DNA from 3 places in the Streptococcus sp. ZY19097 genome. Region 2 is predicted to be linked to each of the others. Evidence: predicted binding sites of a transcription regulator. Region 2 holds the regulator's gene; each other region holds the start of a gene.

Region 1 (4,102 bases), 1.1 Mb from region 2:
AAGTGAGCTTTGGCAGCGTCTGTGACTTCAAGATCAATACCTTTCTTAGCAATTGTCTTGCTGACTTCATCTAACATCAGGTCGACAATTTCATTCAAGTCTTCCTTAGTCAAATGAGAGAATTCGATGATACCGTTGAAACGATTGAGAAATTCTGGACGGAAGTAAGGAGCGATACGATCCATGATTTTCTTATCCTTATCATCTTGACCAGTTAAAGCTTCGTTACCAAATCCAGCATTAGATGTAGCAATGATAACCGTATTTTTGAAGTTAATCGTGTTACCTTGACCATCGGTTAGACGACCATCATCCAAAACTTGAAGAAGGAGGGTGATGACTTGTGGGTCTGCCTTTTCAATTTCATCTAAAAGCACGATAGAGTAAGGGTTGCGGCGAACACGTTCTGTAAGAGTATTGTTATTATCATCGTAGCCAACATAACCAGCGGTAGTACCAATTAATTTAGAAACGGCAGTGCGGTCGCTGTATTCCGACATATCCAGACGAATGATAGAATCTTTGGAACCAAACATATCAAGTGCTAATTGTTTAGCCAATTCGGTCTTACCAACTCCTGTTGGACCCACGAAAAGAAAGCTACCGATTGGGCGGTTACCCTCATCAAAACCAGCACGGTTACGACGGATGGCGCGTGACACTGCTTCAACAGCTTCGTTTTGACCGATGACTTTACCCTTTAAACGACTAGCCATTTCTTTCAAACGCTCAATGTCGCTTGCGCCCATATTGGAAACAGGCACACCAGTTAAACGTTCAACGGATTCTGCCACGTCATTGACCGTAGCAGTTACTTTTTGACCCTCTGTGTGGTTATCAATTTGTTTTTGTAGTTCTTCAATCCGTACTTTGGCATTGAGTGCAGTCTCGTAATCCTCTTTAGCAGCAGCGGCCTCTTGTTTAGCTTTTTGATCAGCAATTTCCTTTTCCAAAGTCTTAATGTCAGTGACCTTATTTTGAGCTGCTAAGTGAGCAGCAGTCATGTCAATTAAATCAATAGCCTTGTCTGGCAAGCTACGTTGTGGAATATATTGGATAGAGAAATCAACAGCTGCTTTCAAGACATCATCCGGCAAAATGACGTTGTGGTGCTTTTCGTACAAATCACGAATACCCATGAGGATATTAAAACTGTCCTGTGCAGATGGTGCATTAACCTTAACTTCATTGAAACGACGTGCTAGCGCAGCATTTTTCAAAATGGTGTTACGATATTCGTCTTGTGTAGTCGCACCAATCACAGTTAATTCACCACGCGAAAGGGCAGGTTTAAGAATGTCAGCCAAGCCTTTGGAACCAGAGTCACCACCGGTTGAGCCAGCACCTAAAATTTGATGAATTTCATCAAAGAAGAGGATGATATTACCTGCATCTTTGACTTCCTTAACCAAATTTTGAATATTTTCTTCAAAGCTACCGCGGTATTGCGTACCCGCTTCAAGCCCTGAAATATCAATTGAAATGATTTCTTTATTTTTAATCGTCGCAGGCACGTCGCCATTGACAATAGCTTGTGCCAAACCTTCAACCACAGCAGTTTTACCAACTCCTGCATCACCGACAAGAACAGGATTGTTCTTCGTACGGCGTGATAAGATTTCAGCAGTTTCTTGGATTTCTTTGTTGCGTCCAATGACTGGGTCAAGTTCATTTTGGCGTGCTTGTTCGGTCAAGTTGGTACCAAGTTTTGCCAAAATACCATCTTCTTTAGGAGCAGTAGCAGCAGATGCTTGTTGCATATCTGGATTACCTGGTAATTTACCAGTTTGACGATATTGAGCAAATTCTTCAGGGGTGACTTCACGTCCGTTAATCAAATAACGTTTGTTTTCGGAATTGTAGCCTCCCATATTTCCCATGAGTTGGTTGAAAATGTCGTCCATATTTCCAAAAGGATCTCTTCCATAAAAGTTGTTGTTAGCCATAATTAGTTACCTCTTTTTCTAAAAATAGATCACAAGTAGTATTATAATCTGATTTATATGTCGTTGAAGAACAAACACCTTAGTCTATACAAATGGGTAGAGAGGTCGTATTTAAGGTGATTGTATTGGTTTTCCTAACCATCTTCTGATGATATTATACACCTTTGGTCAGTGAAGGTCAATACAAAATGAGAAAATTTTAAAAAATAATTAAGAATCGGTTTGATGTAAATTATCATAAGCTAATAGTAGTGAATAAGGTAGATGTCTTTAATGTTAAACTCAGTAATAAGGAGATTACTTTGAGAAGTGTAAACGATGGCTAACTTGGACTTGTTGAAATCTGCCGACAAAAATAAAAACCGCTATTCCTAAGAATAGCGGTTTCAGAATGTTTTTAGGCTAATTGAGTAGTCGCTCTATTATTTAAGAGTAACAGAAGCTCCAGCTTCTTCAAGTTTAGCTTTGATTTCTTCAGCTTCAGCTGCAGATGCACCTTCTTTGATAACTTCTGGTGCACCATCAACAAGAGCTTTAGCTTCTTTAAGACCAAGACCTGTGATTTCACGAACAACTTTGATAACGCCAACTTTTTTGTCGCCAGCTGCAGTCAATTCAACGTCGAATGAATCTTTAGCAGCAGCTTCTTCTCCGCCTGCTGCACCAGCTACAGCTACAGGAGCAGCTGCAGTTACACCAAATTCTTCTTCGATAGCTTTTACAAGGTCGTTCAATTCAAGGATTGAAGCTTCTTTAATTTCAGCAATAATGTTTTCAATGTTCAATGCCATTGTAATTTCCTCCAAATATGTTTTAAATTAGGTTTAAATAAGATAGCATTAAGCTGCTACGGGCTGACGCATTAAGCTGCGCCTTCTTCTTTGCTTTCTGCAACAGCTTTGACAGCATATGCAACGTTGCGAACTGGCGCTTGAAGTACAGAAAGGAGCATAGAAAGCATACCTTCTTTGTTTGGCAATTTAGCAAGAGCGTTAATTTCTTCAACAGAAGTGAATTTACCGTCTACTGAACCACCTTTAATTTCAAGAGCTTCTGCATCTTTTGCAAAGTCACTAAGAACTTTTGCTGGTGCGATAACATCTTCGTTAGAAAATGCTACTGCAGATGGGCCTACAAATAATTCTTTCAAATCGTCAAGACCTGCTTTTTCAGCTGCACGAGTCAAGATTGAGTTTTTGATAACTTTGAACTCAACACCGCTTTCACGAAGTGAACGACGAAGATTTGTATCTTGCTCAACTGTAAGACCACGTGAATCAACAACGACGATACTTGCAGCTGCCTTCATTTTTTCAGCAACGAGCTCAACTTGTTCAGCTTTTTTAGCAATAATTGCTTCACTCATTAGTTTTACCTCCGTTTTTATTTTTGGGCTAGGCACAAAAAAATCGCACCTAAACCTAGACACGAAAGTACAAAGACGTTATTTCATAATGACGTTTTGTGCCTCGGCAGGAATCTTATGAGCACCGCTCCCCTGCTGTCTTAGGTCAGTTCACACAGAACCATTTAGTAGTTTAACCTATTTTCATCCTTATGTCAATAATTTTTCTCAAAATTTGTAATCTAGTATTTTCTTTGGATGGTTGCCGTTTAAAGACATAAACTCTGCGAATACATTACTAATAATAAGAAAATGTAAGTTTAAGTGTGATAATTTTACTGGTGTTGTTGGACAACAAAGGATTCCCAAAATATTTTTAGAAGATTTTCTATTCCCTATCCCACCAATTTCTGAACAACTACGAATCGCTAACCAAATCCAACACTATTTCAATCTTCTAGATATTATCAATCAAAACCAAGTAGAGCTTCAACAATTATCAGAACAACTCCGACAAAAAGTTCTGGATGTGGCTATGCAAGGAAAGTTGGTCCCACAAGACCCCAATGATGAACCCGCTTCAGTTTTATTGGAAAAAAATTCGTGCAGAAAAGCAACGGCTCTTTGAGGAAGGGAAACTCAAGAAGAAAGGCTTAGTCGAAATTGAACCCGTTTTAACTGATGACAACGCCTATTATGGGAAGGTTCCAATCAATTGGTGTACCCATCTATACAAAATATTGGAGAAGTAGTCACGGGTAATACACCTTCGAAAAATATGAAGAGTATTACAATGGCAATTATCCATTCT
Region 2 (4,102 bases):
GAATACCCTACTTGTAGCACTTGTAAGAAGGCAAAGGCAGAGTTGGAAACTTTGGGAGTACCCTTTGAGTCTGTTAATATAAAGACTAACCCACCTCAAGTTAAACTCTTGCGCAATCTCTTGGAAAATTCAGGTTTGGATTTGAAAAAATACTTCAATACAAGTGGTCAGTCCTATCGAGCTTTAGGGCTCAAAGATAAATTTGGACAAATGACCGTGGATGAGGCTTTGGCACTATTAGCTGCAGATGGTATGCTCATCAAACGGCCTATACTCATCAAGGATGGCAAGGTTTTGCAAATTGGCTATCGAACGCCTTATGAAGCTTTGAACTTAACGAAGGACTGAGAATGACTTCATGGCTTGGATGTATTCTTTTAGGACTGTTGATCTTTATTATTTTTTATGAATCAGATAAGTGGATATTTGAAGTAAAAAAAGACAAAGTTTATCAAGGAAGACACAACTACAACAATTCAAGGTTCAGAAATTTGTATAAAAAGGTGATATATTTTTTGTCCTATATGACAACACTAGCTTTTATCGTCTTTTTTATCTTTTGTCTATACGGCTGTGTTAACCTTTATTTTTATCATCATGGACGAGAAGGGTTCTTTATTCCTTTGGCAGTTTTTTTCCTAACGCTATTAGTCTATTTTTCTTGGCGTTTGTTTCGCTTAGGAAAGCTTTGGAGCTACTTTTGGGACAGACAAAATCATGACTAATGCAGTTTTGGGGTGTTTTTAGTACGAGGAAAATATGGAAAGGAAAAAGTGGTAGTCGTTCATAAACGAGGAACAACTGCTCTGGTGAACTATCTATTTACCTTATTAGCTTTACTGGTGAAAAAAGTAATGGCTTTTATCTCTTTATGCAGTGGCCGGGCTTACAGAGTCTATTGGAGTCGGGAAAAGAGAATACATGAAGTAAGAGAAAATAACCTAAAAGGGTAAATTATAGTCAATTAGTTTATCTTTTATTACTTCGATGTAAGAGGAAACTCCGTTTCCTTATTTCCAACTTCAAACACTCCACTGGATTGTTTGAACTCACTTTGCCGTACTTTACGAAAGTGACTTGCTTCGCGTGTCTTATTTCCAACCTAGAACAGCCTAGAGGCTGTTCTAGCAACCTGCAGCTCGTTGCCTTGTACTAAAAGCAAACTATAAAAACACTGGAAATAATCATCTGTGATCGTTTCCAGTGTTTTCATTTTTGATTTTCGATAGAAAAAGTAAAGTTTGTGTAAAACCACTTATACCTGTCCATAGCAAATAGCCAGTATGTGATGTGAGAAAGGATGGAAAGATAACTAGATCCTACTTGATTTTGCAAAACCTTATGTTGCTCTGCCATTGATAAAACTTAATGAGCAAAGGTATTAAGACCAAAAATCATTGAAAGTGTTCCCATGATGAGTCCTGCAAGGATAACCCCTAACATTACAGCGATAACACTTGGTTTGAATTTCCAGTCAAGGATAGAAGCTGCTAGAGTTCCTGTCCATGCACCAGTACCTGGCAATGGGATACCAACGAAGAGGAGAAGAGCCCAGAAAATCCCCTTTTCACCAGCAGTCTTTTCTAATTTTTGACCACCACTATGTCCTTTTTTTAGACACCATGTGAAGAAACCGCCTATATAGGGTTTGTCTACCCCCCATTCCAAGACTTTGCGAGCAAAAAAGAAAATAATTGGTACAGGAAGCATATTGCCAATCACTCCGATGAGTAATGCCTGCCACATGGGGATACCTGTCGCAATAGCGTAGGGAACGGCTCCCCGCAACTCAACTAGCGGCACCATGGAGATTAAAAATGTGATGAGATAATTCATTAGATTAGATAAACCTTTCTTTTAGTTCAATCTCCATTTTATCCTAACTTGAAAAGAAACTCAACTAAAATCGTTTTATGATTCATCTGAGGAGAACTCTTTTGTTTAAAAAAGTCTGAAATTCTGATATAATAAGGTCAGTTATAGTCAAAATGGCTGGGAAGGAGTAAGCTAATGGTTACTAAAAATACATCGGATAGTATTGAAGAATACATCAAACAATTATTGTCCCAATCGGGCATTGCCGAAATTAAGCGATCGCATTTGGCAGATACCTTTCAAGTTGTTCCGAGTCAGATTAATTATGTAATTAAAACACGTTTTACAGAAAGTCGCGGCTATGTCGTGGAGAGCAAACGAGGCGGTGGAGGCTACATTCGTATCGCTAAAGTTAGCTTTTCTGATCAACATCATTTATTAGGCAGTTTGATGACTACCATAGGTGATCAGATTTCAGAGCAGGTTTTCACGGATATTATCCAGATGCTTTTTGATGAGAAAATCATCAGTGAATGTGAAGGAAACCTGATTTTAGCTACAGCTTCAGATGATGTTTTGGGGCAAGATGCGCCGCGTATTCGTGCGCGTATGCTTCGCAGAATTTTATATAGATTAGATAGAAAAGGATTTCGTTAATGACTGAATATTCATTTAAGATGCAAGAAGTTTTTAAACTTGCGCAATTTCAAGCAGCTCGCTACGATAGCAGTTATTTAGAAAGTTGGCATCTTTTGTTGGCAATGGTTGCCCTTCATGATTCTATTGCAGGTCTAACTTTTGCTGAGTATGAGAATCGTATTCCTTTTGAGGAGTATGAAGCGGCCGTGATTTTAGCAATTGGTAAAACACCGTCTGATACTGCAGAGACTGTCCAATTTTTAGAACAGTCACATGCCATGAAAAAGGTGCTTCAATTTGCTCAAGCTATTGCAGAGGTGACGGGAAGTAAAGATGTTGGGACAGAACATGTACTTTTTGCCATGTTACTTGACTTGGACTTGTTGGCTAGTCGTATTTTAGAGTTGGCTGGATTTAAAGCTAAAGAAGACGGGGACTCTGTGCGTTTGCTTGATTTACGAAAGACTTTGGAGCGTAATGCTGGTTTTACTAAAGAAAATATCAAGGCCATTCATGATCTACGTAAACCTAAAAAAGCCAAAAGTGGAGCTGCTTTTTCTGATATGATGAAACCTCCTACAACTGTCGGAGACTTGTCAGAATTTACCCGAGATTTGACTGATCTGGCGCGTCAAGGTAAGTTAGAACCAGTTATTGGACGGGACAAAGAAATTTCCCGTATGGTTCAAGTCCTTAGTCGTAAAACTAAGAATAATCCTGTTTTGGTGGGAGATTCTGGGGTTGGGAAGACTGCACTTGCTTACGGCCTAGCCCAACGTATCGTCAATGGAACAATACCTTATGAGTTGCAAGGTATGAAAGTTTTGGAACTTGACATGATGAGCGTAGTAGCTGGAACGCGCTTCCGTGGGGATTTTGAAGAACGCATGAATCGAATCATCGCCGATATAGAGGAAGATGGGCATATCATTCTTTTCATTGATGAACTGCATACCATTATGGGATCTGGTTCAGGGATTGATAGCACCCTAGATGCGGCAAATATCTTGAAGCCAGCTTTGGCACGTGGAACACTACATATGGTAGGTGCAACGACACAGGAAGAATATCAGAAACATATTGAAAAAGATGCTGCATTGTCACGCCGTTTTGCTAAAATTTTGGTTGAGGAACCGAGCCTTGATGATGCCTATCAAATTTTGTTAGGCCTAAAAAAATCCTATGAAGATTACCACAATGTAAGCATTTCAGATGCTACTGTTCTGACAGCAGTTAAGGCAGCTCACCGTTATTTGACCAGCAAACATTTGCCGGATTCAGCCATTGACCTTTTAGATGAGGCCAGTGCTACCGTTCAAGGACTAGTCAAAAAAACTGAACCAGCTTATTTGACACCTGTTGATCAAGCTATTATGAATGGTGATTTCTCACAGGTCTCTAAACTACTGAAACAATCACGCTCTCAGGCTAAGCCAAAACCTATTCCTGTTAGCGAGGATGATATCATGTCAACCCTCAGCAAGTTGTCAGGTATTCCGGTTGAGAAGCTAACTCAGGCAGATAGCAAGAAATACTTGAACTTGGAAAAAGAGCTCCACAAGCGCGTGATTGGTCAAGATGCTGCTGTTTCAGCCATCAGTCGCGCCATTCGTCGCAATCAATCTGGTATTCGCACTGGCAAACGGCC
Region 3 (4,102 bases), 580 kb from region 2:
ACCAACACCAGTTGGACCAACAAAGAGGAAAGATCCGATTGGGCGGTTTGGTGTACCAAGTCCGACACGATTGCGACGGATAGCTTTGGCGATTTTATCAACTGCATCATCTTGACCGATGACATGAGCTTTCAAATCAGTAGCTAGGTTAATCAGTTGTGATTGTTCTTTTTCCTTCAAATCACCGACAGGAATGTTGGTTTTTTCTTCGATGATAGCTTCGATAGTCTTTTCTGTAATGACAGGTATATCTTGCTCATTGATGGTTTGTTTTTGCATTTCCTTATATTTGGCGATTTGGTCGCGGAAATAAGCTGCGCGTTCGTAGTCTTCGTCACGTGTGGCTTGCGTTTTGAGATTTTCAGCTTCAATTAGGCGCTTGTCAATATCTTTAGGGTCAACGAAGTTGAGAGTCAAATTCATCTTAGAACCAGCTTCATCAAGAAGATCAATAGCTTTGTCCGGCAAGAAGCGGTCTTGAATGTAGCGGTTTGATAAGACAGCGGCAGCCTCAATGGCATCGTCACTGTATTTGACATGGTGGTAATCTTCGTATTTTTTTTGAATGCCACGTAGGATGGTGATGGTTTCTTCAACAGAAGGTTCATCAACCTTAACTGGCTGCATACGGCGCTCTAGCGCAGCATCTTTTTCAATAATACGGTATTCGTTGAGGGTTGTCGCTCCAACCAATTGAAGTTCACCACGTGCCAAAGCTGGTTTGAGGATATTTCCTGCATCCATATTACCATCGCCAGCAGAGCCAGCACCGACAATTTCGTGAATTTCGTCAATGAAGAGAATAACATCCTTACGGTTACGAATTTCTTCCATCAGCTTTTGCATACGTTCTTCAAATTGCCCGCGAATGCCAGTACCTTGGACAAGACTAACCACATCAAGACGAATAACTTGTTTGCCTTGGAGTTTTTGTGGAACATTGCCATCAACAATTTTCTGAGCGAGGCCTTCAACAACAGCAGTTTTACCAACACCAGGTTCACCGATGAGAACTGGGTTGTTCTTAGTACGTCGGTTGAGAATTTCAATGACACGAATAATTTCGGAATCGCGTCCTATAACAGGGTCAATGTCACCACGGCGAGCAATATCAGTAACGTTAATGCCAAATTCCTCTAGTAGGCCTTTTGGTTGTTGGGGTACTTGTTGCGGGCGAGGTCCATTTGGTCGATGGTTATTACCTGCTCCGCCATTTCCTCCGAAATTGCCTCCAGATTGAGTTGGTGGTGTATTTGGTAAGTCTTGACCGTTAAAAGCGCGGAAATTATTAAGATCGTTGAAAAAATCATCAAAGAAAGGATTGATTCCCCCTGCTTGAGCTTGCTCGGAAGAGGTTTGTGAGCCATTGCCAAGACCACCCAAAATAGCATTATTTGGGTCTGTTTTCATAATTTGATAACAGTTTTGACAAAGATCAATCTGTTTTTGATGTCCGTTGACATTAGTATAGAGATGTATGGTTGATTCGTTTAAGTTACAATTTTGGCAGAGCATAACTGCATCCCCCTTTCGTGATTAGCTGACTTTTTGATGTTTGGTCAGATATAGTCAAACTTTATGCTTCTATTATAGCACTAGGAATATAGAAATCAAGTAAAAAGATTATGATTTTTAGCACTTACACCATAGGAGTGCTAAAAGTCATTAAAAATACATTTTTTGTGAATGTTTCGGAGAATTTTCTTGACATAATGAATAATTATGCTAAAATAAATTATATTATTACACGGTATAGGAGTAACAGTATGGTAAAAAATCGGTCGTTTTTAAAAGAAATTGATTTTAGCAAAGAAGAACTAGAAGCATTAATTGATCTAGGATTGAAATTTAAGGAACTCAAAAATGCAAAAATTTCGCATAAATATTTAGATGGTTTAAATATCGCTTTAATTTTTGAAAAGGCCTCAACAAGAACACGTTCTGCCTTCACAGTTGCGGGGCAAGACTTAGGAATGAATGTGACTTATCTTGGTGCTGGCGAAATTCAGCTAGGGAAGAAAGAATCGGTTGTTGACACAGCTAAGGTTTTGGGTTCCATGTTTGATGGGATTGAGTACCGAGGTTTCAAGCAAGAGGATGTGGAAACCTTGGCTGAGTACGCTGGAGTACCTGTTTGGAATGGACTGACCGACACTTGGCACCCCACACAGATGATTGCAGATTTTATGACTTTGAAAGAAGTTTTTGGAAAGGTGGAAGGTTTGACCATTGCTTATGTCGGTGATGGTCGCAATAACATGGCAAATTCTCTTTTAGTAACCTCAGCTATCTTGGGCGTCAACGTTAAGATTATCGCACCAACTGATTTGCAGCCTGAGGTTGAGATTGTGGCAATGGCAGAGCAGCACAACGCAGGAGCTAAATTAACTGTTACGGATGATATCAATGAAATTAAGGGAGTTGATATGCTCTATACTGATGTTTGGGTATCTATGGGAGAAGATGTGGATTTCAAGGAAAGGATTGACTTGCTACTGCCTTATCAAATCAATGCTGACCTGCTGGCTAAGACTGAAAATCCAAATGTCATTGTCATGCACTGCTTGCCGGCTTTCCATGACCTTAACACTGAGATTGGTCAAGAAATCTATGCTAAATATGGTTTGGCTGAACTGGAAATCACTGACGAAGTTTTTCAAAAATACAGTTCTATTATTTTTCAAGAAGCTGAAAATCGCATGCATTCCATCAAGGCAATTATGTATAATTCGTTAAAATCTCTCTAAACTGATGACGAATAGTCCGCATTGTGTTAAAATAGAGGAGACAAAAAACGAATAGGAGAATAATATGGAATCACATTTGGTGAGAATTATCAATCGTCTGGAGTTGATGACGACTGATGCTAGCAATCTTAAACGTAATTTTGAACGAGATGGTGTTGTGGTTGCCGAAGTTTCTTTCAGTAATGACCCAGATAATGGGCCTGTCTTTACTTTGCGTGACGTTGAAGCTCGTGAATCATACTCATTTGATAGCATTGACCTTATCGCAATGGAAATCTACGACTTGCTTTATTAAAGAGGTCGGAGAAATAGTGTGTTGCCGACTATTATCTAGTAGCATAATCTTTTCATAGATAGCAGTGGATAGCTAGTCGCAATGTCTAAAAATCTCGTAAGAAAAGCTGATCATCATGTTTGGCTTTTTTTCTTTTGGTTTTGAGAAAAGGCTGTTGGTATTTTTATGCAAAATGTGTTATAATTAGCTGAATTACTAGCGTGAGGAGTTAAGATAACTATGAATTTTTCATTTTTACCAACTTATTGGTCTTATTTCAATTACGGTGTCGTCGTAACCGTCATGATTTCGGCTTGTGTCGTTTTCTTTGGTACCATTCTGGGAGTATTAGTTGCTTTGATTAAACGTAGCAATATCAAAGTTTTAGACTGGATTGTTAGTTTTTACGTCTGGGTCTTTCGTGGAACACCTATGGTCGTACAAATTATGATTGCCTTTGCTTGGATGCATTTTAATAATGCTCCGACTATTGGTTTTGGTGTTCTTGATCTTGATTTTTCACGATTACTGCCAGGGATTATTATTATTTCGCTCAATAGCGGAGCTTATATTTCTGAAATTGTCAGAGCTGGGATTGAAGCTGTTCCAAAAGGTCAACTTGAAGCTGCTTATTCATTGGGAATTCGTCCAGTTAATGCTATGCGCTATGTCATTTTACCTCAAGCTCTGAAAAATATTTTACCAGCCTTAGGGAATGAATTTATTACCATTATCAAGGATAGTTCACTTTTGCAGACTATTGGTGTTATGGAGTTATGGAATGGTGCCCAATCAGTCGTGACAGCAACTTATACTACGGTTGAACCACTTTTATTTGCTGCTTTCTACTATTTAATGTTGACAACAGTTCTGTCTTTTGCACTCAAATCTCTTGAAAAACGTATGGCTCAAGGAGGAAAACACTAATGACTGAGACAATTATTTCCATTAAGAACCTTCACAAATATTTTGGAAAAAATGAAGTGTTAAAAGGGGTAAACCTTGATATTAAAGCAGGAGAAGTTGTGGTTATCATTGGTCCGTCAGGGAGTGGGAAATCAACTTTTCTTCGCACCATGAA

What was found. The regulator CtsR, encoded in region 2, represses protease genes until heat stress. The targets are predictions, from matches to a motif close to TTGGTCAAAAAAGGTCAAANA.
Region 1: the regulator CtsR is predicted to act here: its motif matches at 2,111-2,131, upstream of ABZ559_RS09805 (ATP-dependent Clp protease ATP-binding subunit).
Region 3: the regulator CtsR is predicted to act here: its motif matches at 1,556-1,576, upstream of ABZ559_RS05670 (ATP-dependent Clp protease ATP-binding subunit).

What each region holds. Positions count from the first base shown of each region.
Region 1 is NZ_CP160400.1:1,971,762-1,975,863, reverse strand. Features, by position in the region: gene ABZ559_RS09805 (ATP-dependent Clp protease ATP-binding subunit) at 1-1,946, opposite strand, end outside; gene rplL (50S ribosomal protein L7/L12) at 2,369-2,737, opposite strand; gene rplJ (50S ribosomal protein L10) at 2,809-3,312, opposite strand; ribosomal protein L10 leader region at 3,341-3,475, opposite strand; gene ABZ559_RS09790 (restriction endonuclease subunit S) at 3,554-3,919, shown strand; gene ABZ559_RS09785 (hypothetical protein) at 3,858-4,043, shown strand.
Region 2 is NZ_CP160400.1:522,770-526,871, forward strand. Features, by position in the region: gene ABZ559_RS02675 (arsenate reductase family protein) at 1-348, shown strand, start outside; gene ABZ559_RS02680 (small multi-drug export protein) at 1,366-1,836, opposite strand; gene ABZ559_RS02685 (CtsR family transcriptional regulator) at 2,011-2,472, shown strand; gene ABZ559_RS02690 (ATP-dependent Clp protease ATP-binding subunit) at 2,472-4,102, shown strand, end outside.
Region 3 is NZ_CP160400.1:1,101,942-1,106,043, forward strand. Features, by position in the region: gene ABZ559_RS05670 (ATP-dependent Clp protease ATP-binding subunit) at 1-1,515, opposite strand, end outside; gene argF (ornithine carbamoyltransferase) at 1,767-2,747, shown strand; gene ABZ559_RS05680 (DUF1797 family protein) at 2,812-3,042, shown strand; gene ABZ559_RS05685 (amino acid ABC transporter permease) at 3,262-3,948, shown strand; gene ABZ559_RS05690 (amino acid ABC transporter ATP-binding protein) at 3,948-4,102, shown strand, end outside.